DNA from 3 places in the Microbulbifer sp. A4B17 genome. Region 3 is predicted to be linked to each of the others. Evidence: predicted binding sites of a transcription regulator. Region 3 holds the regulator's gene; each other region holds the start of a gene.
The links. The regulator sigma-54, encoded in region 3, starts transcription at its own class of promoters, with help from an activator protein. The targets are predictions, from matches to a motif close to TGGCACANNNNTTGCNNT.

Region 1 (10,238 bases), 880 kb from region 3:
GGCTTTTTTACCTTGGGTGGCCCTGGGGGGTAAATCTTTATTTTGTTGGCAGCTCCAGTAGGGTGAAATTTAATTCCTTATTTTCTCTTTTTTTTTGAATAGTATAATTGGAGCCAGATTCAGGCGATTGAAACAACTACCGGTACTGGTTTAGCATGTAAATGTTGGATTCCTGAATACATTTTTAGAATGGATGATAATAATAGAGTTAATTTAGTTGATTATTGGTTGCAGGAATTTGTTGCTTCTTATCCCAGGCTAAGAATTTATCTGCGAGATTCAAATCATATTAAGTACGAGCAAAATTTGACAGATGATGGTATTCGTTGGTTGAAAAACCATTTGTCAAAAGGGAGCTTTGGTGAAGTGATGCATATCTTACTAGATACGCCGTAATGATTTTTTTGGGAACGGACTAAATGATAAATAAAAAGGGCCCGATAAGGGCCCTTTTTTATTAGAAGAAACATTCAGCCGCCTTCCTTGAGGAGACGGCCAAAGTGTATCCAGATTACTGGCACGAGCTTACTTCCCAGTACTGGGGCGCCGCTGATGGGGACCACCAGTTTGGACCAAAGGTAGAAACGTATACCTGGCCTTCGAAGGTTACCAGGTCACCAACTTGGTAGCCTTCGTCACCTGCGTATGGCTGCTGGAACTCAGGGCAGGAAGCAGTTTCGCCTGAACCTTCGTTGCCGTCAGAGTTGTCATCGGAGCCATTGTCAGTGCTGTCGTCGGAGCCGTCGCTGGAGCCATTGTCAGAGCTATCGTCCTCTGTTTGACAGGTGGTTTCGCTCCACAGTGACGGTGCAGCGTCTGGAGACCACCAGTTGGGTTCGTGGTTGGACTCATAGGCAACACCTTCATAGATAACAACGTCACCGATCGAATAACCGGGGTCGCCGGCATATGGCTGCTCGAATGCAACACAGGCGCTGCTTCCGGTACCGCTATCGTCACCGCCGCTTCCGGTGTCACCAGTATCTCCGGTATCTCCGGTATCTCCGGTATCGCCAGTATCTCCGGTATCGCCAGTGTCACCGGTATCGCCAGTGTCACCGGTATCGCCAGTGTCACCAGTATCTCCAGTGTCACCGGTATCTCCGGTATCTCCGGTATCTCCGGTATCTCCGGTATCTCCGGTATCGGAACCGCTCTGTCCGAAGACCTCAAGTGCAGCATCAAGAAGAGGATATTGATAGTCGTTGTTCTCCTGGAGCATTCCACCCCGGAGTTGCCAGATCATCACACCACCCAGACCCTGATCGAGCACGTATTGTGCGCGTTCTGCAATAGAGGTTGTATCTTCGAAAGAAATGAAACCGCCATCTTCGAACCAGCCATAGTGAGTAACTGCTTCAGGATCGTAGGCCGTCTGGAATGAAGAATCGCTCTCCATCTTCTCCACGATCTGGTAGTAGCGTGTTTCGGTGTCAGAGCCCCAGTTGGCGACGTCCTGTCCGGATGCGGCCTCGCCAATTGCGGTAGCGCCTGCCACGCTGCGGCCATAGTGGGACATACCCAGAATGATCTTTTCAGCGGGGATATTACCTTCGGTCATCCACATGTCGCGGCAGCTGTCCGCGTCGAAGCCTTCGTTGACCTGGCCTTCATAAGGATACAGCGGAGAAGTGTGCTGAGCGACGGTGTCCCAGTCACCTCCGAAGTCGTAGGTCATCAGGTTGACGTAGTCGAGGACCTCTCCCACTGCGGCAAAATCATAGCCCTCTTCAGCAATCGAGGGGCCACAAGCTACGGCTGCGGTGAGCTCCAGGCTCTTACCCGTCTCGGCTTCAACTTCATCGAAGCGTTCGCGAAGCTCTGTGAGCAGTATTGTGAAGTTTTCTTTGTCGATCGAACGCCCGCCATTAGGTTCATAGCCGGGATACTCGAAGTCGAGATCGAGGCCATCGAAGTCCCAGTCAGTCAGGAGCGTTACCGCATTCTCAATAAAGGCGGCACGCGCGGTATCGCTCTCCATCATTTCAGAGACTTTATGTGAGAGGGTCCAACCGCCCATGGATAGGATCGCTTTTGCACCGGCGTCGTGTACCGACTTTACGAAACCAGTTTCGTGATCATTCCACCCCTGGCAAACGGCAGGTTGAATACTTGAATCGTATTCACTGTACGGATGCCAAAACTGCGGTGAGCATTTCACCGGGCCGTCACCGGCGCCGCCAGAAAAAGACTGGGTTCCCAGTCCATAGAAAACATAGGGGTCTGTAAAGTAGATGTTGCCATCTTCGTCGTTCCAGGCGAAGGCGTACTGGACGTGAGTGAGTCTGGAGAAGTCCACATTGTCGTGGGTGAAGGATGAGTCGGCCCAGTATTCCCAATCGGCCCAGTAGGCTGATACCCGTTTGGTTGTCTCTTGTGCGCTGACGTTTCCACTTAAGGCGATAGCTGCTGCGAGTGCTGCCGCTGTTTTTAATTTAAACCCAAATTTAGATCCGCGTTCACTGCGGTTGCCCTCCAACATCCTTGTTCGATCCTGAGATTGCAGGAAAGAAAACATTAGATTGACCTCCCATAGGTCTTATTTATGTACGAAGAAATTTGTCGTTATATGTGGAAAAATTTGAATAAATGGAGAGGTAAAAGTTCCGCGGGGAAATGTGGAATAAATGTGCAAGCTGTGGGGATCAGTGGCCGACTGGCTATATTTATTTTCTCTGTAGTTTTGTGAAGGGGACAATAAAAAATGCGCACTTAAAATTTAGTAGCGCTTTCCAGGAAAAACTTTTGTGTCTATTAGCGATAATAATGGTCGATTATTTAACGGCAAAAAAATATATGATTCCTTTTTATGTATAAAAAAAGGGAAAAATTACCGAGCGCTGACGAGCATTATTCGAGACCTCTTGCAGTATTAATTAATGGGCTCCTCGCTGTGTAGTCTTGTCACGGGGCAATTTAAACTTGTTGCTCTTCAGTGACTGGTTTTGTCACGAAATGGCAAAACAAAAAAGGGCCCAAAGGGCCCTTTTTAAAGTTGAAGAAAATACTAATTATTTCTTCGTACGTTTGCGCATATTTTCCTGCAGGATTTTCTTGCGAATGCGGATATGGTTGGGAGTCACCTCAACCAGCTCGTCCTCTTCGATAAACTCCAGTGCCTGCTCCAGGGTATGACGAATGGGCGGAGTCAGGGTCAGGGCTTCGTCGGTGCCGGCAGCGCGGATATTGGTGAGCTGCTTGCCCTTGGTGGGGTTTACCACCAGGTCGTTGCCGCGAGAGTGGATGCCGATAACCTGGCCTTCGTAAATGTCTTCACCGTGGCCGAGGAACAGACGCCCGCGATCCTGCAAGGCGAACAGGGCATAGGCGAGGGTCTTGCCGTTGACCATGGAGACCAGAACGCCGTTGATGCGCTTGGCCACTTCACCCTGTTTTACCGGGCCGTAGTGGTCGAAGATACTGGTCATGATGCCGGAGCCGCTGGTCAGGGTCAGGAACTGGTTGCGGAAACCGATCATGCCGCGGGAAGGCACGATAAAGGTCAGGCGCACACGGCCTTTGCCGTCCGGCTCCATATTGGTGAGTTCGGCTTTACGCAGACCCAGCTCTTCCATAATTGGACCCTGGTGCTGGTCTTCAACGTCGATCACCACTTCCTCGTAAGGCTCGTGGATTTCACCATCGACTTCTTTCTGCACCACTTCCGGGCGGGACACTCCCAGCTCGAAGCCTTCGCGACGCATGGTTTCGATCAGTACTGACAGGTGCAATTCACCGCGACCGGATACGCGGAATTTATCTGGGGAATCACCTTGCTCTACACGCAGGGCCACGTTGTGAATCAGTTCCTGGTCCAGGCGTTCCTTGATATTGCGCGAAGTGACGAACTTGCCGTCCTGGCCGGCAAAGGGAGAGTCGTTCACCTGGAAGGTCATGCTCACGGTGGGCTCGTCCACGCTCAGGGCCGGCAGAGCGTCTGGCGTGTCCGGGTCACACAGAGTGTCGGAGATGTTCAATTCGCCCACCCCGGTGATACACACGATGTCGCCGGCGCTGGCTTGCTCAACCTCTGTGCGCTCAAGACCCAGGTAACCCATAACCTGCAGGACCTTGGCCTTGCGGGAGTTGCCTTCGCGGTCCAGTACCACTACCTGCTGGTTGGGGGTCAGGGTGCCACGGGTAATACGGCCTACGCCGATAACGCCCACATAGCTGGAGTAATCCAGAGCGGAAATCTGCATCTGGAAGGCGCCTTTGGGGTCAACCTTAGGCGGCTCTACCTTGTCCACAATCATCTGGAACAGCGGGGTCATGTCGTCGGCCAGATCGGTGTCGTCGAGGCCGGCGATGCCGTTCAGAGCGGAGGCGTAGACAACCGGGAAGTCCAACTGCTCGTCGGTGGCGCCGAGGCTGTCGAACAGGTCGAATACCTGGTCCATCACCCAGTCAGGGCGCGCGCCGGGGCGGTCGATCTTATTGATTACCACGATCGGGTTGAGTCCCTGCTCAAACGCCTTCTGAGTAACAAAGCGGGTCTGTGGCATGGGGCCGTCTACGGCGTCTACGAGCAGTAGAACAGAATCCACCATGGACAGTACGCGCTCTACTTCACCGCCGAAATCGGCGTGCCCTGGGGTGTCGACAATATTGATGCGGTAGTCATTCCAGCGGATAGCGGTGTTCTTCGCCAGAATGGTGATGCCACGCTCACGCTCTTGATCGTTGGAGTCCATGACGCGCTCGGCGCCTTCGTCGCGGCGGTCGAGAGTGCCGGACTGGGACAACAGCTTGTCCACAAGGGTGGTTTTGCCATGGTCTACGTGGGCGATAATCGCAATATTGCGCAGATTCTCTATCACTGGGGGCCTCTGGGCGTTAAATCTTGGTAAGTCGGGGCGGGGGCCTGCGGGGTTTCTACAGCAGCATTCCGGCCAAAGGCGGCGATTATAGGGGGGCCGCATGACAATTGGGAGTGATTTTGAGTAAAAAATCACCGCCCTGGGGCGCTGATCGCTTTAAAACCCGCGCGGGCGGTGGTTGCCCGCGCCTTGAGCAGAAGTTACTTCTTAATGGTTTCCGGTCTGTGGGGAATCAGCGGGCGCAGCACGCCCACATTGCGAAAACCTTCGTCCAGCAGGTGTGAGGCGTGCAGGCGGCTCATAACGCCTTTAGAGCAATACAGGAGGTACTCGCGCTCCTGGTCCAGGTGGGCGAAGCTGTTGTTGAGGCGGTAGAAAGGAATTGTCTGTACTTCGCAGCCCAGCTCCAGTGGGTCCAGCTCCTCCTCATCCGGGTGGCGGATATCGATCACCACGGCGTTGCCCGGCTCTTCGTAGATCTCCACATCCGGTGCTTCGCCATCGACTTCTTCGATCACCTGATCAATATTTTGCATCACCCGATTGCTGATAGCGCGATCGAGGACGGTGAAATCGAAGCGGTTTTCCTCGGACTCCACTTTTTCAATTTTGGCGCGGGTGGTGGGTTTAACCGAGATAACGCCGCAGTACTCCGGCATATTTGCGGCGAACTCTTCAGTGCCGATGGCCCGGGAGGTACGGATAATATCGGTCTTGTCGGTGGTGATCAGTGGGCGCAATACCAGGGTATTGGTAACACTGTCGATCACCGACAGATTTTTCAGGGTCTGGCTGGAAACCTGGGCGATGGCTTCACCGGTGACTACGGCGTCCACCTCCAGCTCCTTGGCGATCACATCGGCAGCGCGCAGCATCATGCGCTTCAAAATGACGCCCATATGGGAGTCATCGACCCGCTCGAGAATCTCCGCCACTACCTCGTCAAACGGCACGGTGATAAAGCGCACCCTATGGGAAGCGCCGTATTTGTTCCACAGGTAGTAGGCGACTTCTTTCACGCCCAGCTCGTGCTGGCGTCCGCCCAGGTTGAAGAACAGGAAGTGGGTGCGGATACCGCGCTTCATGGTCATGTAACTGGCCACGGTAGAGTCGAAGCCACCGGATACCAGCGACAAAACCGGGTCTTGCGTTCCCAGGGGGAAGCCGCCCAGGCCGGGATGCTGCTCTTCGATTACGTTGAGCTTGTCGTGGCGGATCTCCAGCTTGACGGTGATGTCGGGGTTTTTCAGTTTGACTCCGGATGCCTCGGTATTCTTGTTGAGGCCGCCGCCCACATACTGTTCCACATCCAGGGACTGGAAGTCGTGTTTACCGGTGCGTTTAACCCGTACACAGAAAGTCTTGTCTTTCAGGGCTGCTCCCCAAACCGACAGGGTTTTCTCGTACATGTCGTGCAGGTCACCCAGGGGGAACTGGCGCACGCGGGAGAAGTTGGCGATGCCGGGGGTGTGAGAGAGCACCTCTTCGATACGTCCACCCAGGTGGGACACAGCATCGGGCGCGATCACATCGATCTTTTCCCAATCCTTGCGCACCTGGATACGGTCGTCCAGCTGGCGCAGCAGGCGCTGCAGGTTGTCCTTGAGCTGGCGCGACATGCGCTTGCGCACAGGGTTGCTCTTGATGGTGATCTCTGGAAAAAACTTGACGACAAAGTGCATGGGAATCCGTGGGGTACCGCATGTTGATAGAAGGTGCGGCATTATAAACTAGCCGGAGGCAAGTTGGTTGTGCACTGTTTGCGGGCGAATCGAGAGTAAATATGTTCTATCTTGGTGCGTATTTATATGGCTGCTCGGCCACAATACATCTATCCTGGCTGCGTCAGCACTTTGCTGGGGCTCGCACCGGCGCCAACCGGGCCTCTGAGGCGATTGCCCTAATTTGGCACACTCCTTGCTTTATTTCACGCCAGGTAAAGAGTGAATGCCGGCAGCGACAGCAAGGCATAGCGACCAATTACTTTTCAAGACCTGGAGGACTGCAATGTCAGCGAAAACGCTCGGTTTGATTAATGAAAGTGAAGCGAAATGGATAGACCTGCGCTTCACCGATACCAAGGGTAAAGAACAACACGTTTCCATCCCTGCGTCGGAAGTTGACGGTGAGTTCTTTGAAGAAGGCAAAATGTTCGATGGTTCTTCCATCGCCGGTTGGAAGGGCATCAACGAATCCGACATGATCCTGATGCCGGATGACGAGACCGCTTTCCTCGACCCCTTCACCGATGAGAGCACCGTTATCATTCGCTGTAACATCGTCGACCCAATTACCGGTCAGGGTTACGAGCGCGATCCTCGCTCCATCGCTTTGCGCGCTGAGGAATACCTGAAGTCCACTGGTCTGGGTGACACCGCTCTGTTCGGTCCCGAGCCCGAGTTCTTCGTATTCGACGACATCACCTGGGGTGCCGAAATGGGCGGCGCCTTCTACAAAATCAACTCCGAAGAAGCGGCCTGGTCTTCCGGTCACAACTTTGCCGAAGGCAATATTGGTCACCGCCCCGGTGTTAAAGGCGGTTACTTCCCGGTTCCTCCGGTGGATTCCCTGCACGACGTTCGCGCCGCTATGTGTTCCGCGATGGAGCAGATGGGCCTGCGTGTAGAAGTGCATCACCACGAAGTGGGCACTGCCGGCCAATGTGAGATCGGCGTTGCCGCCAACACCCTGACCAAGAAAGCGGACGAAGTACAGATCCTCAAGTACGCTGTACACAACGTTGCCCACGCCTACGGCAAGACCGCGACCTTTATGCCCAAGCCGCTGGTTGGCGATAACGGTTCTGGCATGCACGTTCACCAGTCCTTTAGCAAGGATGGCGTAAACCAGTTTGCCGGTGACGCCTACGCTGGTCTGTCCGAAGCTGCTCTGTACTACATCGGCGGTATCGTTAAGCACGCTCGCGCCCTGAACGCGCTGTGTAACGCTTCCACCAACTCTTATAAGCGTCTGGTACCTGGCTTCGAAGCGCCGGTAATCCTGGCTTACTCTGCGCGTAACCGCTCTGCGTCTATCCGTATTCCTTTCGTGCCCTCCCCGAAAGGCAAGCGCATTGAGACTCGCTTCCCGGACCCGACCGCCAACCCGTACCTGTCTTTCGCCGCGCTGCTGATGGCGGGTCTCGACGGTATCAAGAACAAGATCCACCCTGGCGATGCTGCGGACAAGGATCTGTACGATCTGCCGCCGGAAGAGCTGGCTGAGTACCCGACTGTCGCTTCCAGCCTGGAAGGCGCCCTGGATGCTCTGGACCAGGATCGCGAATTCCTGACAGCCGGTGGTGTATTCACTAACGATGCTATCGATGCCTACATCGAGCTGAAGCGTGAAGAAGTAGAGCGTCTGAACATGACCACTCACCCGGTCGAGTTCGATATGTACTACTCCGTGTAATGGCGACCGGCATCACGATGATGCCGTCGAGCCGTTCTCGAAAAGTCCGCACTACTCTGGTGCGGGCTTTTTTATTGCGGGTACACTGTCAGCCGGGACTCTAGGGCTCTGTGGTTTGCAGCTGCAATAAACGGCGCCAAAAGTATGAAAATCCCTATACCTGAAATGGGGGGAGTTGCAGGGTGGCTAATAGAATGTTGGGAATTCGAGAACTACTGAAAGCTGTTTTATTAGTTTTGCCACTAGTGGCTTTTGTGGCTTTCGCAGAGAGTGGAGCCATATACAAAATAGTGGGTCCCGATGGTCAGGTAACCTTTAGTGATACACCACCACCAAACGGCAGCTCGGAAGAGGTTGAGTTGGCACCGATCAACATCCAGCCGATCGCCTTGCCCCGGCAGCTACCCTCAAAAAAATTGTCGCCGAATACGGAAGATAGAAGTTCCGAGGCTGTTTCGATACAGATCGTAAGCCCAATAAATGAGGCTACTATCCCTCCTGGGCAAACCCTGATTGCGCTTGAGGTACAAGTAACTCCAGCCTACCCAGAGGGCTCAAGCTTTTATGCGATTATCGATGGGCAACGCTGGCAGGGGAGTGCTTACGGTAATGCCCTGGATATTTCGGCTCTTGAGCGTGGAACGCATACCCTACAGGCCGTCTTGGTGGGCGCAAACGGGCAGGTTATGGCTCAATCCAAAGTGGTTACCATTTACGTGAAGCGCCCCATAGCTAGGGGTTGAAATACTGGGGGGCGAAAGCCCCCTCAATCTAACTGCCCTCTCACTTCCTCCCATCTCCCAATCCAGTCTGTTTATTTTTTGACCTGCGCACCGTTCTGGTGCATTCTGCCTGTAGTTGGCGACACCTCATTTTTTAAGCTGAGTAACTCGCTATGCCACTAGAGCTCACTGCGCACCGATTGTGTCCGGTTGAAGTTGTTTCCGCCTGCAAATGCCAGCATATGCGCCATTTTGGTTTGCTTTTTGCACTGACTAGATACAGCGCTAGTTTGCTGGGGGTGACCAAAGGGAGTTTGGTCAGAGCCTCGGAATGAATCGGAAATTTTGTGAATGCTGAATGATCGCCAGTTGCGCCAATTACTCGATAGCCTGACTTCCGCAGTGTTGGTGTTGGATGAAAACTTATCGCTTTGCTATTTGAACAATGCTGCTGAGGACTTGTTGGCCGCCTCCAGTACTCGAGTCAAAGGCTCGATGTTGGAGGAGGTGGTGCGAGAATCTCCCGCTGCCTATGAGGCTATGCGGGAAGCGCTGCGAAAAAATGAAAAGTACACAGTACGCCGTGCCAGTTGGCGGCTGAATAATCTTGAAACCCGGACTGTGGATTACTCAGTCAGCCCGGTCCCCGAGTTTTCCGTGTTGCTTGTGGAAGTGCAGCCGATGGATCGCCTGTTGCGAATTGCCAGGGAGGATGCGCTGCTTAACGCCCAGGAAACCACACGCAACCTGGTTCGCGGTATGGCCCATGAGGTCAAGAACCCCCTCGGCGGTATACGAGGTGCCGCACAACTGCTACAGCGAGAGTTGCCCGACCCGGCACTGGATGAATATACCCAGATAATCATTGAAGAAGTGGATCGACTGCGCAACCTCGTCGATCGTTTACTGGGCCCACGCCAGCCGGTAGTACTGCAACCGGTTAATGTGCATGAGGTTCTGGAGCGCGTTGCCCAGTTATTGGATGCGGAGTGCATCGGTGAATTACAAATCCGCAGGGACTACGATCCATCGATTCCCGATGTCCCCGCAGATAGCGAACAATTGATCCAGGCGTTGCTCAATATTGCCCGCAACGCCATGCAGGCCATCGATGAAAGTATTGGTCTCAGCAGTGGGGAGATGGTATTGCGCACTCGAATACAGCGCCAATTCACCATCGGCCGCCGCAATTGCCCATTAGTCTGTCGTATAGAAATCGAGGATAACGGCCCAGGCATACCGGAGGAGATTCGCGAGCGGATATTTTTCCCGATGATCTCCG
Region 2 (10,238 bases), 250 kb from region 3:
GAGAGGTGCTCAGCAACCCTCCGGCACCCGTTCACCGCTATAAGTTTAAGCAAGTAGCCGTTTTGAATCTGCTCTACTTCGCAACTTTCGGTTCCGAGTTAGCAGTGGTGTCCATGCTGCCACTATTTTTCTCCGAGACCTTTACCCTTGATCCGGTAAAAGCCGGTTTGCTGGCCTCCGCCTATGCCTTTATGAATCTGATGTCGCGCCCTGCCGGCGGGTTAATCAGTGACCGCTGGGGGCGGAAGTCCACCCTGTTGGTTCTTACTGCTGGCCTGGCACTAGGCTATTTCACCATGAGCCTGATTGACGCCGAATGGCCACTGTACCTGGCGGTAGCTGCCGCTATGGCCTGCTCTTTCTTTGTACAGGCTGGGGAAGGTGCTGTATTCGCTGTAGTGCCTTTAATCAAACGCCGCCTCACCGGGCAGATTGCTGGTATGACCGGTGCCTATGGTAATGTGGGTGCGGTTTTCTATCTCACCGTTCTGAGCATGGTGTCTTACCAGACCTTTTTCCTGGTAATCTGTGCTACTGCACTGCTCGGCTTTGCCGCACTGCTTCTACTGGAAGAACCAGAGGGACAAATGGCAGAAGTACACCCTGATGGCAGCGTCTCCATGATTGATGTCGCCTGATAACGGTACATCAATCACAGTGGGCTCCTCTAATGAAGGGCCCCCAGCAGCTGGCAGTTCGCAATGCAATAACAGGGCACTGCAATTGTTCAGTGCCTCCTGCGCTGGCCATCGCCAACACAACGACGATGCCTGCGCAGTGCGACTGCCTGAAGGTGCAGAATTACAGCGCCACGGCAGCCTCGCCGCGGTGGCCGACGGCGTTGCCAATGCCGAAGCCGGCGGTGAAGCAGCCCGCGCCGCCATCAATGGATTTTTCTCCGACTATTACAGCACCCCGGAAACCTGGTCCACTAAGCATGCCGTTGCAAGGGTTTTACACTCTCTCAACAGCTGGCTATTTCGACAAAGTGGTGGCAGTGCCGAGATTAAACGGGGCTGGTTAACTACTTTTTCCGCGGCAATATTTAAAGGGAGCAGCGCTCACCTGATTCATATTGGTGACTCCCGAATCTACCGACTGCGCGATGAAAAGTTAGAGTGCCTGAGCCGCGATCACAGCCACAGACTTGGACCTGGACGCACCTTTTTGAGCCGAGCCCTGGGTATGGATGCCCATATTGATGTGGATTACCGCTGCGAAGAATTGCAGCCCGGAGATGTTTTCCTGATTAGCAGTGATGGTATCCACGATTTCCTGACGGATCGTGAAATAGTCGAACTACTCCTCAACTTCTCCGAACTCACCCCCCAACGATTGATCGATAAAGCCCTACAAGCAGGCTCTACCGACAACTTAAGTGCTGTCATTTGCCGGGTTAATTCTGTGGGGCTTCCTCAGTGCGACGAACTGGCTATGCGAAATCGGGAATTACCCTTCGCACCAGATCTGCACCCCGGACAACGGCTCGACAACTTCATTATTTTACAGGAACTACATGCCAGTAGCCGGAGCCACCTGTACCTGGCTAGAGACCAGGAAACCGACTCACTTCGAGTGATAAAAACCCCCTCAGTCAATTTTTGTGATGATCCACTTTATATAGAGCGATTTATTGCTGAGGAATGGACAGGACGGCGAATCTCCCACCCCGGAATTATTAAAGTTTTTGCACCGGCTAAAGAACGGCGCTGTCTTTATCATATTCTCGAATATATTGAAGGACAAACCTTGCGTCAGTGGATGCAATTAAACCCCCAACCACCGATTCCCCAAGTGAGGGAATTACTGAGCCAGTTGGTCAGCGCGCTACGGAGCCTGCAGCGAATGGAAATCGTACACGGTGACCTCAAGCCAGAAAATATTATGATGCGTCACGATGGGCGATTGGTAATCATCGATCTCGGCGGCGCCGATGGGCCTGGGCTCAGGGAGCAGTTACACCTGTCTGGTGAATGTGCTCCCGGCAGCAAAAATTATGCTGCTCCTGAATTCTTTTTTGGCGATAGCGCCAGCCACCGTTCTGATATCTTTTCACTTGGTGTTATCGCTTACGAATTACTCACTGGTAAGTATCCCTACCCAGAGCGCTTGGGCAGCTATCATTACCAACTGAAAAGTTACAGCCAAATGCGCTTCAACCGCGCTTCTTTGTATCGAGACGACATTCCCTATTGGATTGACGGTGCTCTGCAAAAAGCCTGTGCAGCAGATCCCAAGAAACGCTACAACGCACTGTCAGAGTTTATTCATGACCTGCAAACTCCCAACCCTGAATTCAAGCCACCACAAAAACGTCCACTACTGGAAAGTAACCCGCTACTTATTTGGCAGCTGTTAACAGTAATTTTACTGCTGTCCCATCTTTTCTATTTATTTTAGCGTTAGCACACAATATTCGATTAAGCCCTTTTGCAGCGCAGAAAAATAATTAAATGCACCACATTGTCGCAAAAATTGTGGACAATCAGGCCAAAACACCATTATTACTAATAAAAAATTGGCACAGAGTTTGAATGTATTTAATTACCAACAAATTAATCCCCCTTACGAGGCAACGGCGCCTGTACTCTTCGGCAGAAGAGGAGGCCCCCTTGCCATTCCAGTCGGGCTCATTCTCTGCCGAACAAAACGAATCGAGACGGCAGGATTGTAAATGACGGAAAATGTTCAACATCAAAAGCTGATTGTGATTGGCAACGGTATGGTCGGGCACCATTTCCTGGAGCAGCTCGCCAATCATCAACGAGCTAACCAGTTTGATATCACCATATTCTGTGCAGAACCCCGCCCCGCTTACGACCGGGTTCACCTCTCCGAATACTTTGCCGGGCGCACCGCTGAAGATTTGTCCATGGGAGATTTACTGCAGTATCAGCAGTGGGGATTTAATATCCTGCTCAATGACAAAGTGGTGCAAATTGATCGAGAAAATAAAACTGTCACTGCAGAAAGCGGAGCCTGTCACTCTTATGATCAATTAATATTAGCCACAGGCTCCTACCCGTTTGTTCCACCAATACCCGGACACCAACACCAGCGCTGCTTTGTCTATCGAACCCTGGAAGACCTGGACTCCATTCGTTCAGTTGCCACTACCGCTAAAAGTGGTGTTGTTGTCGGCGGTGGCCTACTGGGCCTGGAAGCCGCCAATGCCCTGAAAGCTTTGGGGCTCGATACACATGTTGTCGAGTTCGCCCCGGGCCTTATGGCCACCCAGCTAGATGATGGTGGTTCCGCTCTGTTAAGAACGAAAATTGAAGCGCTCGGGGTCCAAGTACACACAAGTACCGCTACTGAATTGATAGAAGAAGTAGACGGCCGCCTGCGTATGCAGTTCAAGGGGGATAAAGAACTGCTTACCGATATGATTGTTTTCTCCGCAGGCATTCGCCCTCAGGACGAGCTGGCAAAATCCAGCGGGCTGGAAGTTGGCGAACGCGGCGGTATCGTAATTGACAGCAGCTGCCGCACTTCAGACCCGAATATTTTCGCTATCGGCGAATGCGCCCTCTACGATCAGAAAATTTTTGGCCTGGTCGCTCCCGGCTACAGCATGGCGCGTACCGCTGTCGCTCAACTGACCGACGGAGAGGAGTGTTTTAGCGGTGCCGATATGAGCACCAAACTAAAACTCCTGGGTGTGCAGGTTGGATCTATCGGCGACGCTCATGGTCGCACCGAAGGTGCTGCCGCTATTACTTTTGTGGACGAGCAGAGCGGCATTTACAAACGTATGATCACCGACAGCGAAGGAAAAAAGCTCTTAGGCGCGGTGATGGTAGGAGATACGGATGACTATGACACCCTTCTGCAATATCACCTCAACAATATTGATCTGCCCGAACACCCGGAACAATTAATTTTACCTGCAGCAGACGGTGCCACTCCCGGTTTGGGTGCAGCTGCACTCCCCTCCTCTGCTACTGTATGTTCCTGTCACAATGTGAGCAAGGGCCAAATAATCGATGCCGTTGCCGGTGGCTGTCACTCACTGGCTGATGTTAAAGATGCAACAAAAGCATCCACAGGTTGTGGCGGATGTGCTGGGCTGCTGAAAAATATTGTCGACGAAGAGTTGGCGGCGCTGGGTATGGAAGTGAACAATCACCTATGCGCACACTTCTCATTCTCTCGCCAGGAGTTATTCCACATTATCCAGGTAGAGGAAATAAAAACCTTTACTGAATTATTAGGTAAACACGGTTCAGGTCGCGGCTGTGAAATATGTAAACCCGCAGCGGCATCTATATTCGCCTCCCTCTGGAATGAGCATATCCTCGAGCAATCTCATGTGGGCTTGCAGGACACCAACGATACTTTTATGGCGAATATGCAGAAAAACGGCAGCTATTCCGTAGTTCCGCGTATTCCCGGCGGCGAGATCACACCGGACAAGTTAATCGTGATCGGCGAAGTGGCCAAACGCTACAACCTCTATACTAAAATTACCGGTGGCCAGCGTATCGACTTGTTTGGTGCACGCCTGGAACAACTGCCAGAAATCTGGCGGAAACTGATCGATGCCGGTTTCGAAACCGGTCATGCCTATGGTAAATCCTTACGAACGGTCAAATCCTGTGTTGGCAGCACCTGGTGTCGCTTTGGGGTTCAAGACAGCGTTTCCATGGCCCTTCAGGTGGAAAATCGTTACAAAGGTCTGCGCTCTCCACACAAAATCAAGATGGCCGTTTCCGGCTGCACCCGTGAATGCGCTGAGGCACAGAGCAAAGATGTAGGAGTCATCGCCACTGAGAATGGTTGGAATATGTTTGTGTGTGGCAATGGCGGTATGCGCCCTCGTCACGCAGATTTATTTGCCACTGACTTGGATGACGAAACACTTATCCGCTATATCGACCGCTTCCTGATGTTCTACGTTCGCACTGCGGACAAATTACAACGCACATCTGTTTGGTTGGAAAGCCTCGAAGGCGGCCTGGATTACCTGCGCGAGGTAATTATCGAAGACAAGCTGGGAATTTGCGCTGAGCTGGAAGTCCAGATGGCCCGTGTAGTAGATACCTATCAGTGCGAATGGAAAACCGCCATTAACGATCCAGAAAAACTGAAGCGCTTCCGACAGTTCGTTAACAGTAACGAAACTGATGAAAAAATTGTTTTCGTTAAAGAACGTGGACAACCGCGTCCAGCGACCACTGATGAGATTGTGGAAGCTGCGGAGTCCGCCTGACGATTCACCCGGCGACGCAAGCCGCCGGTTTTTTTTCCAAAAAATTAATCGCTTTTAAATCCTTTCCATCCACTGCGAGGAAATTCTTATGAGCTTGGCTGCCCTGCAAAAAAATCCCACAAATTCAGTTGCCATAACCCACCCCCAATGGTCACCAATCTGTCAGCGATCAGATTTGGTCACCAACTCAGGGGTATGTGCGCTTTGGGGCGATACCTCCATATACCCAATGGAGGCTTTGAATACAGTGACTAAAACTGTCGATCAAAGAAGCATCGCCCTGTTTTTTTTACCCGACCAGGATCAACAACTTTATGCCGTTGACAACTGGGACCCAATCGCACAAGCTGGTGTGATTGCAAGAGGAATTATTGCGGAATTGGAAGGGGAGTTAACCATTGCTTCCCCATTGTATAAAAACCATTTTCGCCTAAGCGATGGAGTCTGCATGGAAGACAGCAATATCAGGCTTGCCACCTACCCACTGGCATTTGATGGCGATACAGTTTACATCGGCAGCAATCAGTTACAGTAATGGCGATACAGGAATCTCTGAGTGCGCACCGCTCCTGTACAACCTGCCCATATTGCGGTGTAGGTTGCGGGGTTTCGGTCAACAAGGAAGAGCGCGCTAATACCACCGCAATCGCTGTCAGTGGCGACTCCCAGCACCCTTCAAATTTCGGCAAATTGTGCGTTAAAGGTTCTGCGCTCGGTGAAACACTGGGCGAACACGGCCGTCTCCTGCACCCTCGCCTGCGCGGAAAAGATTGTGACTGGGATACCGCGCTGTCTTATATGGCCGATGCCTTTAAGCAGACAATTCGCGACCATGGCCCTGACTCGGTAGCTTTTTACCTGTCTGGTCAGCTTCTCACTGAAGACTACTATGTAGCCAACAAGTTAATGAAGGGATTTATTGGCTCTGCCAATATTGATACCAATTCCCGGCTTTGTATGGCCTCTGCGGTGGTGGGATATAAACGCGCATTTGGTGCCGATGCGGTACCCTGTTCCTATGAGGACCTGGAACAGGCTGAACTTATCGTGCTTATCGGTTCCAATGCAGCCTGGACACATCCGATCTTATTCCAGCGAATGCAGGCAGGTACTGCAAAGCTGATCGTTATCGACCCCCGTGGCAGTGCTACCAGCGAAATGGCGGATCTGCACCTGGCAATTAAACCCGGCACTGATGCGGCACTATTCAATGGACTACTGCGTTTTCTCAGCCGGCACTATTATCTAGATACTGACTACATAAAAAATCATACACAGGGATTTGCCGATACCTTAGCTGCGGCTCAAGACTGGTCGCCAGAATTAACTGCTGCTACCTGTGGCATATCTATCGAAAAACTATTGGAATTTTTTCAAGCATTTGCAGCAACTGAGAAGACCATTAGTTTTTATTCCATGGGAATCAATCAGTCCAGCAGCGGCACTGATAAAAACAACGTAATCATAAACTGCCATTTAGCCACCGGACGCGTGGGCAAAATTGGTGCAGGACCATTTTCTATTACCGGCCAACCCAACGCGATGGGTGGACGCGAGGTGGGGGGACTTGCCAATACCCTCGCCGCGCATATGGAGTTTAACGAACAGGATATTGACCGGGTATCACGATTCTGGAATTCCGATCAAATTGCTACCAAGCCGGGGATGAAGGCTGTGGATATGTTCCGCGCGGTAGAAAGCGGAAAAATTAAAGCCATTTGGATTATGGCTACCAACCCCGCTGTCAGTATGCCCGAAGCCGATAGAGTCAAAGCTGCGCTACAGAAATGCCCGCTGGTTATTGTCTCCGACTGTATTGCCAATACCGATACCGCTCGCTGTGCCGATTTGCTACTTCCCGCAACGGGCTGGGGAGAAAAAAACGGCACTGTCACCAATGCAGAACGACGTATATCTCGGCAACGTGGATTTTTATCTCCTGCGGGAGAAGCTCGCCACGACTGGCAAGCCCTGTGCGGACTGGCCCAACATTTGGGCTATGGGGATCAGTTTAATTATTCACACCCCGCCGATATTTTTCGTGAGCACGCCCAGCTTTCCGGCTTCGAAAACCACGGCTCCAGGGCTTTCGATATCTCCGCACTCGCCAATATCAATCGCAGTGATTACGATGCACTGGCCCCGGTGCAGTGGCCGGTCAACCAGGAGCACCCAGCCGGGTGCAAACGCTTATTCACCAGTGGACAGTTTTTTACCCCGGACAAGCGTGCGCGCTTTATCCCCATAGCGCCGCAGCCTCCAAAACAGCAGATCAGCAGCGACTACCCCATATGGCTCAATACTGGCCGTATGCGCGACCAGTGGCATACCATGACCCGAACCGGGCGGGTAAGAAAATTACTCGATCACAGCGAACTGCCGGAAATACAAATAAACCCCAAGGATGCCGCTTGCTTCCAGGTTAACGATGGGGAATTAGTTCGGTTAAACAGCGCCTCATCTAAAATGGTCGGCCGCGCCGCTCTCAACGGAGGGCAAAAAAGAGGGGAGATCTTTGCCCCCATTCACTGGAGTGAAACCTTCTCACAGGATTCCAAGCCCAGTGCCCTGGCGGACTCCAGTATTGATCCCTATTCCGGCCAACCTGAATTCAAACAGGTTCCCGTCAATGTCAGTCCCCTGGCAGCTGAATACTTTGCCACAATGATCTGTGCCGAAGAAACTGCCGATAGAATATGGAATTGGTTACAGCGGGCCAACGACAGCAGTATCCTGCACTGGTATCGAGTCCCCTTGGAAAATGGCTTTCGCTATGAAATTGCCGCGAACCAACTTATCCACGGGCGGGAACTGACATCCAGGATAATGGACGAGCAACCCCAATTGTTCTGGCAGGAATTGGTTACCCCCAAAAGTCAGCGCTGGATCGCCTACGATGATAGCTTAAAACTGCTGATTTTCTCTGGTAAAGACTGGCATCAATTACCCAGCCGACAGCACCTGGAAAATTACCTGGCCACTCCCCTGCCTGAGTCACCGGGGCAACTGCTTCATCCCATAAAGCCTGGTGTGAAGATGATTTGTACCTGCCTCCAGGTTTCCCGGCCACAAATAGAGGAGGCCATCGCCCAGGGCATTAACACCGTCGAGGCACTGGGTGAAACCCTTGGCTGCGGTACCAGCTGCGGTTCCTGCAAACCAGAAGTCGCCAGTATTATTCGCACGGTTAATGCCTCTGAAGACACATCTATGGAGTCAACTCCGGTAAAGCAAGGCCCAGCTAAGACAGGCAGAAATATCCAAAGAAATATGGTTCAGGAATTTATTCCACAGTAGGGTTTTAAATTCCCCCTTGAATAAAAGGACCTCTGCCCGCAAATGGCCAACTTTTTGGGCAGAGGCTTCTAACGAAGAACTAATGAGAACCTTCCGGGATAATCAATCAACAACTTCTGCAGCTAGCTTTTGCGCTAAATCGCGAGGATGGCAGGCGGCCAGCTGAGTATCACTATCGGCCAAATAATCAATCAATTTTTGTATAGGACCTTCAGAGACTCCGTTTGAAGGTCTAACTGCATAGGCGGGTAAATTCGGAAGCTGCCAGTCTGGCAATAATTCTTGTACATCATCCTGTGCGCTTATTAAAAATCGAGGTGGCGCCGATAGTCCCAGGCCGCAGTTCGTCAGTCGATAAGCAGCTTCAACGCTGTCGACAGTCGCTACCGGGGTGTAGTTAACTTCGTATTCGCCCCGCTGCCGATGTAGAAATTGCCGGTGATTGGGCCGCATTGTCAGCCCAATCCAGGGCCAGGCTGCAAGGTCGCGAGGATGACTCGGAAAACCATAACGATCCAGCATATCGCCACTGGCAATTAACACCCGCTCTAGCTCAAATATCTTACGTGCTTTCAAATTGCTATCGGGCATATTACCAAGGCGAATTGCCAAGTCAAAACCACGGCCAATAACATCCTCGTGCTGGTCGCTGCATAGAAGTTGCAAGTGAATCCCCAGATCCCGCCGAACAAAGCCCACTATTTTGCTCAGCAAGCGGCTGTGGATCAAAACGGCGGGAATAGCAATTTTAAGCCGACTGATACTGTGTTCCTCTCGCTCTTTGTATTCTCCGAGACCATCAGCGTACAAATCCAATATATTCTGTGCCGTTTTATAAATCTTTTCCCCATCTTCGGTCAGGGACAATTTGCGGGTATTGCGATACAAGAGCGCAACGCCAAGACTTTCCTCCAACCTCGCCACATAGGAACTAACGCTGGCGACAGAAATATCCAGTTCCGAAGAAGCGCCTCTAAAAGAGCCGCTTTCCACAACCTTGGCAAACACCAGTAAATAGCGAATATCCTTTAGCACAATAGCAACTCCCTATGAATTCTCTAAAGATACTTCTGGGTCAACAGGAAAGAATACACCGCTCTTGCGAAGATCTGTGAATATATTGCTGTTAGCACGTAATCGGCATCCAGTCTCATGCAGCACACTCTTCCATACTTACTACTGGGGTGGAAGGAAAGAATACACTGCACTCGAGACACGCAGTGAATACATCCCTGTAAGCTCCTAATCGGCATCCATGCCTCATAGGGTCCCGAGTGCAGTGTATTCTTTCCTTCTCCCTTTTTAGTAAGTAAATTTTTATAAACAATATATTTCAGTTTTAAGTATCTAATCATTTTCCTACCAGGCCATTAAAGTCTCCAAACAATTGATAACTGCCAGGAGCAGCGAATGTCACTACTTCTCGCTATGTTTGGGTTTTCCCTGGCTATGTCCATTACACCGGGGCCGGTGAATATGGTTATCATTTCCTCCGGGGTGAATTATGGATTTATCCGCACTTTGCCCTTTGTATCAGGAGCCACAATAGGCTTTACACTGTTACTTGCGACTATAGGCCTTGGGCTCTATCAGGCAATAGAAATTTATCCCCAGTTATTACGATATGTTGCGATACCAGGATCAATTTATGTGGCTTATACCGGCTACCAAATAGCGGCTGCACCTACTAATCATGCGGATATTGAGCGGATACAGGAGCCACGCTTCT
Region 3 (10,238 bases):
GATGATTGGACCCTTAACGGGCAGCTTGATGGCGCTGTGTCTTTGACTCTGCCATTGGGACAGGCATCGATAGAGCCTAAACAGCAGGTTGAACTCAACTTAAATCGTGCTGCTCTCGAACTGGAAGGTCTGCGCCTGAATACGACCGAGCTGAGAGGCTTGGTTAAATATGACACCAGGTCGGGTCTTGAGGGGACCCGGCTGGATGGCAAGTTGTGGGGACGGCCACTAACTGCGCGTATCCAGCACTTTGGTGAAGGGGATGCACGGGATACCCAGGTGGTTATCGATGGCAATGCGCTGGTTGAATCAGTACACGCTTGGAGTTCGCGCCCGGAGCTGCAATGGTTGGAAGGTGAGATGGATTACCAGGCTTTGGTTACCATCCCTGCAAAATCAAAGGAAGCGCCTTACGCCGCAGTGTTTGAACTCACTTCCAACCTCGCTGGTGTGGCTGTAAACCTGCCTGAGCCCCTAGGCAAGACTGCGGAAGTGGAAACCAACTTTGTATTGCGTGCGCCGATTGGAGAGCAGGGCAGCCTGTTCCATATGGACTACGGAGAGCATTTGCAGGGGCAGTTTTGGCTCATCAATGGAGAGTTGGATCGCGCTGCAATCGCGTTGAATGCTGAGGCAATTCTGCCCTCTAATCGAGAGTTAACAGTCACCGGGGATATTTCCAGTGTGGACCTTCCCCGTTGGAAGGCGCTGTTGGGTATTTATCAATCCTCTGAGCCGGTGAGCCCAAGCGAAGATAATGCCGCTGTTGATGCAGAAGAAAAGCCCGTAGAAGTCGCCGAGGTGGTGAGCGAGCCGATCCCGATACGACTGGATCTCAGTACCGATCGGTTGCAGTTGGGCTCTGTGGATATTGAGCATATCCATGTTACCGGTGAAGGAGTAGGGGCAAACTGGAAGCTGAAATTTGATAGTGAAAGGGTTGCGGGTGATCTAACTGGAGTGTTGGATGGCAGCGCTCCGCTGCGCTTTAAACTCGCTCACTTACGTCTTCCTCAGCCAGAGAAGCGGCCTGGGTTTGATGAAGAGGTGTTGTCTCTGGACCCCTTTATGGAGGAGGTGGTATCGGACCCATTGGCGGAGTTTGATTTTACCAGTTTGCCGCAGATCGATTTCAGTACTGAAAGCCTCCAGGTTGGTGAGGAGGCGCTGGGTCCCTGGTCGTTTAAGCTGAGGCCATCAGCAGATCGCCTGGTGGTGAGTGATATCCATGGCGCGGTAAGGGGGTTCCGTCTTGAGGGACAGGGCAAACACAGTGGTGAGGTAGGTGCAGAACTGGTGTGGATGAGGGATTCTGAGGGACAGCAATCCTCGCAGTTTATCGGTCGGTTGGTTGCTGATGATCTTGCAGATATCCAGCGGAAGATGGGCCATGAACCGTTGATTGAGAGCAAGTCTGCGAGCTTTGAAACTGCTTTGAAGTGGGCCGGACCTCCAACCCAGCTAAAAGGTAGTCTTCTCTCTGGAGAGCTCAAGATTGATATTCGCGACGGACGCTTCCTGCGTTCAACCGGCGCGACGGGCTCCACTGTATTGCGCCTACTGTCACTGTTTAATTTTGATACCTGGGCCCGGCGTTTGCGCCTGGATTTTACCGATCTCTACAAAAGTGGTATGGCCTTTGATCGGGTGCGTGGTGAAGTGGTCTTTGAAGGCGATGGCCAGCTCCTTATCGCAGTACCCATCCAGGTGGAGGGGCCCACCAGTGAGCTGCAGATGGCGGGAAGGGTTAATTTAATCCGCGAGGATCTGGATTTAACTTTGGTGGCTACTTTGCCAGTAGGCAACAACCTGGCTCTGGTTGCAGCCTTGGCCGGTGGTCTGCCTGCAGCTGCTGGTGTCTACCTGATCAGTAAGGCATTTAAAAAGCAGGTTAAAAAGGTCGCCAGTGTCAGTTACCGAATTAGTGGTGGCTGGGCAGACCCGCAAATGCGATTTGAGAAACTGTTTGATGGAGATGGCGCCAAACGTGAGGGCGCGGTTCTGGAGAATGAGGAGAATAAGACACAGGTTGGGGTCAGTTCTGAAGAGAAGTCCCCACCTGCAGCCTGAGTTTTAATATCCAGGGATAGCGTGCAATAGCCATCTAATCTTAGTGATGATCCCCTGTGAAAGGAGCACTGTAGATGGCGTTGTATTCATTATTTCCCTTCCTTCTTTTTACCGCCGTCACTCTTTCTGCGTGCTCTGAGGCAGATGACCACCAGCGCGACCAGACGATGACAGTCGCTCAAGCTGAGAAGCATATTGCCGAAGGGACAGACCTCGATCAGATACCGAAGTCGGTATGGAAGCAAATTTTACCGGAAGACCGCTATAAGGTACTTTGGAAAAAAGGCACTGAACGGGCTTTTAGTGGAAAGCTTCTGTACAACAAAGAGAAGGGGGTCTACGTCACTGCGGGCTGTCGTTTACCAGTTTTCAGCTCCGAGCAAAAATATGAATCGGGCACCGGTTGGCCAAGTTTTTGGGATGTTGCCTACCCACAAAATATTGTTTTAAAGGACGATTACAGCTGGGGATTGAAGCGAACGGAGGTGCTGTCGAAGTGCGGGGAGCACTTGGGGCATGTCTTTAAAGATGGTCCAGGGCCAACCGGGCTTCGCTATTGTCTCAATTCTCTTGCCCTGGATTTTGTACCCGCCCCAGGGGATAAGAATGCACCATAATTCCCTGTAGTCTGAGTGGGGGCGGGGCGCTGACTGCTAGTTTACACGACAGCGCCCTGAGACCTTATTCTGCTTCCTGAATAAAGAAGTCGCGAAGATAGCGGAATAGCTTACGCTGATTGGTTGGTGGCTTATTATTTTTGATTTCCCTGTGGGAATCCCTAATCAGTTGTCGCAGTTGCTGGTGGTCGACACCAGTGTATTGATTGAAGAATTCGCCTTGGGCACTGTTGCCCTCTTTCAGCAGCCGTTTGCGCCAATCCTCGGCCATTTTGTCGAATCGCAGGTGCTGTTGGTCTCGCTCTTTAAAGCGGTTTAATATCGCTTCAATGGCCTCTTGGTCGGCACTGCGCATCAGCTTGCCGATGTACTGCATTTGACGCCTGCGGGCCTCGTTGGATTTGATCCGGTGCAGGGTCTCGATCGCTTCCTGAAGGTCCTCGTCAATGGGGACTTCGGCCAGCTGGGCCTTGGAGAGTTCGGTCAGCTGCTTGCCGAGATCCTGCAGTTCATGCATTTCCTTTTTGACCTGAGTTTTACTTTTTGGCAGGTCGCCATCGTAATCGTCGTATTCGTACATCTTCAATTCGCTTTCGGTAGATAAGGGGGCTTAGGTAAAGTACCAGGTAGCCAAGCCCAGAAAAGACATAAAGCCCACTACATCGGTGACTGTAGTCAGGGCTACCCCGCCGGCCAGTGCGGGGTCTATATTCATGGCGCGTAATGCAACGGGTAATATGGCTCCGGCGAGTGCGGCGGTTAACAGGTTGATTATCATGGCAGCAACGATAATGACCGCAATCCATATATCGCCAAACCACATGGCGGTTATCAGTCCCATCACCAAAGCCCAGAGCAGGGCGTTGAGCGCTGCAGAGCCCAATTCACGGGAGAGCAGCCAACTCAAGTTGCTACGCCCTATCTGGCCCAAGGCCATACCGCGAATGACAACCGTCAGCGTCTGGCTGCCGGCCACGCCTCCCATACTGGCGACAATTGGCATCAGGACTGCCAGTGCTACCACTTTGTCCAGGGTATTCTGGAAGAGGCTGATTACCCAGGAGGCGAGAAGTGCTGTGAGCAGGTTTATACCCAGCCATACGGCCCGTCGCCGTGCGGTGCGTCTTACGGGGGCGAAGGTATCTTCCTCTTCATCGAGGCCAGCGAGGCTCATCAGTGAGTGATCCGCATCTTCGCGGATTACGTCTACCACATCATCAATGGTAATACGCCCTAGAAGACGATTGTCCTCATCGACTACGGGAGCGGTAATCCAGTCATACTTTTCAAATAGCCGCGCAACTTCGGTGTCGGGCATATCTGCCGGAATTGGCTCCACATCGGTATTGACCACTTCGCGAACTGTTACCGATGGGTCGGTAGTAAGGAGTTTGGACAGTGGTAAGAGGCCGATATACTGGCCCCTGCGGTTAATAACAAAAAGGCTGTCGGTGGACTCTGGCAACTGCTCATGGCGCCTCAGGTAACGAAGTACTACATCCAGCGTAAGGTTGGGGCGGACAGAGATGGTGTCTGTATCCATCAAGCCGCCGGCAGTGCTCTCATCGTAGGCGAGGACACTTTCAACCCTGAGTCGGTCGGTCTCCGTCATCGACGAGAGCACTTCGGCAACGACTCGCTCTGGCAGCTGCTGGAGTATATCGGCGATGTCGTCGGCATCCAGGCCTTCCATCACCTCTACCATTTCCTCGGTATCCATAGTGGCGAGAATCTGGCTGCGCACATCGTCGGTGAGTTCCTGCAGGACTTCACCTTCTATTTCCCTGTCCACCAGATTCCAAAGCACTTGGCGAATACGCGGTGGGGAGCTCTCCAGCAGCTGCGCAATACTCTGGGGAGTCAGGGTCTTGAGCATGCGCCGAACTTCTTGCCCTGTACCGCTATCCAGCGCGGCATACAGCTCACCCAGCTGATTCTGCGCGCGGAATTTAATTTCGGCTTGGGGGGAGCTGGGCACAACAAATCCTTACTGCTAATGGTGAATGTGGGAGGTGGTGAAAAAGCCCAATGATTAAAAATTTATGGATGAGCCTTTTCCCGGCAATAGTATACCGGCCTCTATTCGGCTTCGCCGAATCGATCGGAGATCAGTGAGCTGATAGCTTCCAGGGCAGCCGTTTCGTCAGCGCCCTCTATTTCCAATTCCAGCTCTGTGCCCTTGCCTGCGGCCAGTAACATCAGGGCCATAACGCTTTTTCCATCTACGGCCTTGCCCTGGCAGTGCACTTTGATATTGGAGCAGAACCGAGAGGAGGTCTGAGCGAACTTGCTTGCGGCACGGGCGTGCAAGCCGAGTTTGTTGATGATGGTAAGCTGGTGTTTCTGCATAGCTCTGGTTGGCGAAAATTTATTTTTGCTGTTCCCGGTGGCGGATCTGCACATTATCGAACTCTTTGGAAAACTTCTTTACCAGCTGCTCGACCATGTACACAGATCGATGCCGCCCTCCAGTACAGCCGATAGAGATACAGGTATAGCTGCGGTTACTTTTCTGGTAATAGGGCAGCCAGTTCTCCAGAAAGCCGGTTATGTCGGCCTCCATCTTTGCTGTCTCAGGGTGTGAGCGCAAGAACTCCGCAACCTCAATATCCTTTCCGGTTTTTTCCCTAAGGGCCGGCTCCCAATAAGGGTTGGGTAGGCAGCGGAGGTCAAATATCAAGTCCGCATCTACAGGTACCCCATGCTTAAATCCAAAGGATTGGAACAGGATTGCCATACTGCTTGATTGTTCACCGACAACGCGGTTTTTTATCAATTCGCGCAACTGGTGCAAGCTCAGGGTACTGGTATCAATAACCATATCCGCGATAGTGGAGATGGGGGTGAGCAGCTCTTTTTCCTGATTGAGAGCTTCGAGCAAATGAGTGCAATCGTTGCTGAGGGGGTGTTTGCGCCGTGTCTCGCTGAATCGCTGAACCAACACCGGCTCGCGGGCATCGAGGTAGATAACATCGCACTGGACACCAGCCTCGCGCAGGGACTCAATAACGCCCGGAGCCTGTCTGATGTCCTGCCAGAGATTACGGGCATCGACACCCAGGGCCAGCGGGGTATTTTCTTTAGGCGGCTGTGCTCTTACCCGTTTAACCAGCTCCGGGAGCAGACTGGTGGGAAGGTTGTCGATGCAGTTAAAACCGACATCCTCCAATAGCTGTAGGGCAGAACTTTTGCCGGATCCAGAGCGGCCACTAATTATCACCAAGCGCATAGAGAGCCCTTCTCTTTGGTCAAGTCTTTATTATTCCGCTTGCTGCACTACCCGGGCACCGGGGGCGCATTTCAGTGCTGGGCGTCAGTCGTTAACCGAAACGTCCTCAGGCGGCCGCAGTGCTGTCAATAGCTAGGGCATAGAGCTCATCACTACTTTGTGCCTGCCTTAGCTTATCTCTTACCAAGCTATCGGAAAACAGAGCGGCAATCTCTGCCAGCGTATCCAAGTGCTCCTGTTCCGCATCTTCGGGGACCAGGAGAGTAAACAGTAAGTCGACAGGTTGGCGATCGACAGAGTCAAAATCTATGGCGGGCTGAGTGGTGCAGAGAACCCCGATGGGGCTATCACAGCCGGGCAGCCTGCAATGGGGGATGGCGACACCATCACCTATACCGGTGGAGCCCAGGCGCTCACGGGCGATCAGCTGGTTAAAAACTGTATCGGAGTCGTGTTGGGGATATTGTTCGGCGATGGCCTGGGCAATATTGAGCAGTAGCTTTTTTTTGCTGCTCCCCGCCAGATGGCAAAGGCTGAGGCGGGGAGAGAGTAATGCTTCCAGTGTCATAGTTCAGCGATGGTTCTGCAACTTCTCTTTGTGTTTTTTCAGTTGGCGGTCCAGCTTATCGGTGAGCGCATCAATTGCCGCGTACATATCTCTGTCCTCAGATCCAGCACAGAGGTCGTGACCATTGATATGTACTGTCGCTTCAGCTTTTTGGATCAGCTTCTCGACAGATAAAATAACCTGCGCGTTGGTGATGTTGTCGTAATGCCTGGACAGCTTCTCCATTTTGCTTTCGCAGTAGCTGCGCATAGGTGAGGTAACGTCGACGTGGTGGCCACTGATATTGATCTGCATGGATTTCTCCTTAACGGTGCATCACAAGCCGGCACTCACCCCCCTATCGGGTCGCAACCCTACTAGGAAGTGGGCCAGAATGGAAGGATACACTCAAATTTTGGGTTTTGGTTGCAGGCTGGGCGGTGGAGGGCGCCAGCAGGTGGTGACTGCTGGTGAATCGTGGGTCAAAATAATTGGTCGGCCAGGGGAGGGCACTAAATTAGCCGTTTCCTTTCGCTTGACGAGGGGATACCCATGGATTCGCGGTATTTCGCTACCGTTCGGCGCGCAACCTTGATGCCCTGTTTATCCAATTCCTGGGTGATTTTATTATCTGAAAGCGGTTTTCGTGGCACTTCACTATCAATCAGTTTACGAATAAGGGCCCGAATAGCAGTGGATGAGGCATCTTCACCGGAATCTGTGCTGACGTGGCTTGAGAAGAAGTACTTGAGTTCGAACACCCCGCGTGGTGTAAGCATGTATTTCTGGGTGGTCACTCGGGATATGGTGGATTCATGCATGCCAATGGTTTCAGCAATGTCTGCCAGAACCATCGGTCTCATTGCTTCTGGGCCTTCCTCAAAAAAGCCTTGCTGCTTATCCACAATGGACGTAGCGACTTTTAGTAGGGTGTCGTGGCGACTCTGTAAGCTCTTAAGGAACCAGCGTGCCTCCTGAAGATGGTCCCGAAGGAAGTTATTTTCCTGCGAGTTATCAGCCCGTTTTACTAGAGAAGCGTAGTGGCCATTGATACGGATCTTGGGGGTAATCTCCGGGTTCAGCTCGACAAGCCAGCGATGCTCCTTGCGAGACACAATAATATCGGGGATGACATAGGCGGGTTGTTCGCCGTTAAATTCTTCTCCTGGGTTAGGGGTGAGGGTTTGGATAAGGCGAATTACCTCGCCGAGCTGGGCTTCATTTAGGCGTGTACGTCGGCTGAGCTGCCTGAAATCTCTTTTCCCTAGTAATTCCAGGTGGCGCTCAATAATGGTCTGCGCTTCTTTTAACCAAGGAGTTTCCTCTGGCAACTGGTGGAGCTGGAGTAACAAGCACTCCTGAAGGCTCCGTGCGCCGCAGCCGGCAGGTTCGAATTGTTGTACGGCTTTTAGGACTGCAACCACCTCATCCTCTTCAACTTGAAGGGAAGTTGCAACGTCATTAACGCTGGTGTTGAGCAGGCCATTTGGGTTTATGGCATCAATGAGGTGCTCGCCAATCCACTTGTCATGGCTGGATAGTGCAGTGAGATTTAATTGCCAGAGCAAGTGATCCTGGAGTGTGTCGGTGGAGGTGTTGCGCTCGAAGTTGGGGTCTTCGCCCTCCGAAGGAGCGCTGTAGCTGCTGTAAATATCGTCCCAATGAGAATCAACCGGCAGCTCTGTGGGGATATCCTGGCTCCAGTCTGTCTCTCCGAGCTCTTTTTCCTCACTGGCGGTGTGGTTTATCTCTTCACTTGTGGTGGAGGGTGGCAGTTCTTGCTGTCCGTTAGTCTCTGTGTTTGTTGTTGGAGCCAGATCCTCACCTTCAGCCTCCAGCATTGGGTTGCCGTCGAGGGCTGCCTGGACTTCCTGCTGTAAATCCAGTGTTGAGAGTTGCAAGAGGCGTATTGCCTGTTGCAACTGCGGGGTCATGGTTAGCTGTGTGCCGAGCTTGAGCTGGAGAGACTGCTTCATAGTTTAGGGGTGCAGGCCAGTGCGACAATGGGGTTGTCAAAGTTAACCCGAGATGGCGCAGACTACCCCGGCCTACAAACTATTACAAGCAATAAGCGTGCCGACTATTGTGATTTGAGGAGTCAGTCCGCTTGTAAAATATGATGTGATTCTCGATATACTGACTGTTTGATTACATTTGTCACCATTTGCCGTCAAATGGTAAATTCGTGTCCCAAATAGACTTCGCGTACCTGTTGATTGGCCAGTACGTCATTTGGTGTTCCAGAGGCGATAATGTGGCCTTCGCTGACAATATAGGCAGTTTCACAGATATCCAGGGTTTCTCTCACGTTGTGGTCTGTGATCAAGACACCGATATCCCTGTCGCGCAAGTGGCGAATGATTTGCTTGATATCGTTCACAGAAATAGGGTCGACACCGGCAAAGGGTTCATCGAGCAAGACAAAACTGGGGTCTGTAGCCAGGGCTCTGGCAATCTCTACCCTGCGTCGCTCCCCCCCGGAGAGGGCCATTCCGAGGCTGTTTTCAATGTGGGTTATATTGAATTCCTCGAGCAGCTCCTGGGCCTGTTTTTCGCGCTCGGCCCGGCTGAGTCCCTTGCGGGTTTCAAGGATTGCGAGAATGTTGTCGCGTACTGACAGGCGCCGAAATACAGAGGCCTCCTGGGGTAAGTAACCGATTCCTTTACGGGCGCGGCCGTGCATTGAGAGGCGGGTGATATCTTCGTTGTCGATCAGGACTTGCCCGGCGTCGGCTTGCACCAGCCCTGCGATCATATAGAAACAGGTTGTTTTACCGGCTCCGTTGGGTCCCAGCAAGCCAACGACCTGTCCACTGGAGACACTGACGGAGACATCTTGAACAACTTTTCTTTTCTTGTATTGTTTGGCGAGGTGTAACGCTTGTAGCGTTGGCATAGTGAGTCCTGAAATCTGGCCGCAGCCATATAAGGCTGCGGATTACATCATTGTAAATAGCGCTGTTTTTACAGGCTTTAAAGCTCTGCTGGGTTACTGATTGGCGTCGGTGCCGGCGGGTTCGCTGGTCTCGGTGCTTTCAGGTTTCCAGATCATCTCAACTCTGCCTTGGCCCGGCTGGCTGCGAGCGCTCATTTGCTCGGTTGCGAGATCGTAGTCAATTTTCTCGGCAGTCAGGGTGTTGCCATCGCGGTCGATATAAGCCTGGCCGTTGAGCTGTAGTTCTTCAGAGCTGATGACGTACTCTATGCGCTCAGCATGAGCTTTTACCGGCTCCTGGCTGTCCAGGATCCGTTGCTGGAAGTGTGCCGGGCGGCCCACGGCGACAACCCTGCTTATTTCATCACTTGCGGTAAAGTAAACTTCTACTCTGTCCGCCCTGATTTGCAAAGATCCCTGGGTGATGACTACATTGTCGGTATAAACCACCAGGTTGTTGGCTCGGTCGGCCGACATGGAGTCAGAGCCCACAGAGATTTTCTGGGTCCGGTCATCGGGCAATGCCTGCGCTACAGCAGTAAAAGCTGCCAGCGTAATTGCAGCGAAGGCCTTCAAGATTGGGAGGTGGCGGTTATTGGGTGTCATAGCTGCTCTTCACGTCGGATAGAATTTCCATCCGGTTTTCTTTCAGGTAAGCGCGCATGCCCGTCCCTTCAGTCCGGTTGGGGCCAGAGCTAATAGTAACAACTTTGTCGGTTTCGGCGAATTCCCTGTCAGGGAAGATCGTAAGCCGTTGCGTTTTTAATTGGATGCCATCCGGGGTTGGGAGTTCATCAACTTGAACATCACCATTGAGCACTATGCGTTTCCCCCGATTGA

Region 1: the regulator sigma-54 is predicted to act here: its motif matches at 6,727-6,744, upstream of glnA (glutamate--ammonia ligase).
Region 2: the regulator sigma-54 is predicted to act here: its motif matches at 2,520-2,537, upstream of nirB (nitrite reductase large subunit NirB).

What each region holds. Positions count from the first base shown of each region.
Region 1 is NZ_CP029064.1:4,768,551-4,778,788, reverse strand. It holds gene BTJ40_RS20905 (hypothetical protein) at 190-396, shown strand; gene BTJ40_RS20900 (glycosyl hydrolase family 18 protein) at 512-2,518, opposite strand; gene typA (translational GTPase TypA) at 3,012-4,820, opposite strand; gene thiI (tRNA uracil 4-sulfurtransferase ThiI) at 5,021-6,502, opposite strand; gene glnA (glutamate--ammonia ligase) at 6,828-8,234, shown strand; gene BTJ40_RS20875 (DUF4124 domain-containing protein) at 8,417-8,977, shown strand; gene glnL (nitrogen regulation protein NR(II)) at 9,308-10,238, shown strand, end outside.
Region 2 is NZ_CP029064.1:4,138,747-4,148,984, forward strand. It holds gene BTJ40_RS18245 (NarK family nitrate/nitrite MFS transporter) at 1-638, shown strand, start outside; gene BTJ40_RS18250 (bifunctional protein-serine/threonine kinase/phosphatase) at 628-2,400, shown strand; gene nirB (nitrite reductase large subunit NirB) at 2,675-5,212, shown strand; gene nirD (nitrite reductase small subunit NirD) at 5,301-5,747, shown strand; gene BTJ40_RS18265 (nitrate reductase) at 5,747-8,509, shown strand; gene BTJ40_RS18270 (LysR family transcriptional regulator) at 8,612-9,544, opposite strand; gene BTJ40_RS18275 (LysE family translocator) at 9,920-10,238, shown strand, end outside.
Region 3 is NZ_CP029064.1:3,886,656-3,896,893, reverse strand. It holds gene BTJ40_RS17155 (YhdP family protein) at 1-2,070, shown strand, start outside; gene msrB (peptide-methionine (R)-S-oxide reductase MsrB) at 2,145-2,687, shown strand; gene yjgA (ribosome biogenesis factor YjgA) at 2,752-3,267, opposite strand; gene mgtE (magnesium transporter) at 3,298-4,665, opposite strand; gene BTJ40_RS17135 (HPr family phosphocarrier protein) at 4,767-5,036, opposite strand; gene rapZ (RNase adapter RapZ) at 5,056-5,916, opposite strand; gene ptsN (PTS IIA-like nitrogen regulatory protein PtsN) at 6,023-6,484, opposite strand; gene hpf (ribosome hibernation-promoting factor, HPF/YfiA family) at 6,488-6,778, opposite strand; gene BTJ40_RS17115 (RNA polymerase factor sigma-54) at 6,976-8,439, opposite strand; gene lptB (LPS export ABC transporter ATP-binding protein) at 8,634-9,359, opposite strand; gene lptA (lipopolysaccharide transport periplasmic protein LptA) at 9,453-10,004, opposite strand; gene lptC (LPS export ABC transporter periplasmic protein LptC) at 9,991-10,238, opposite strand, start outside.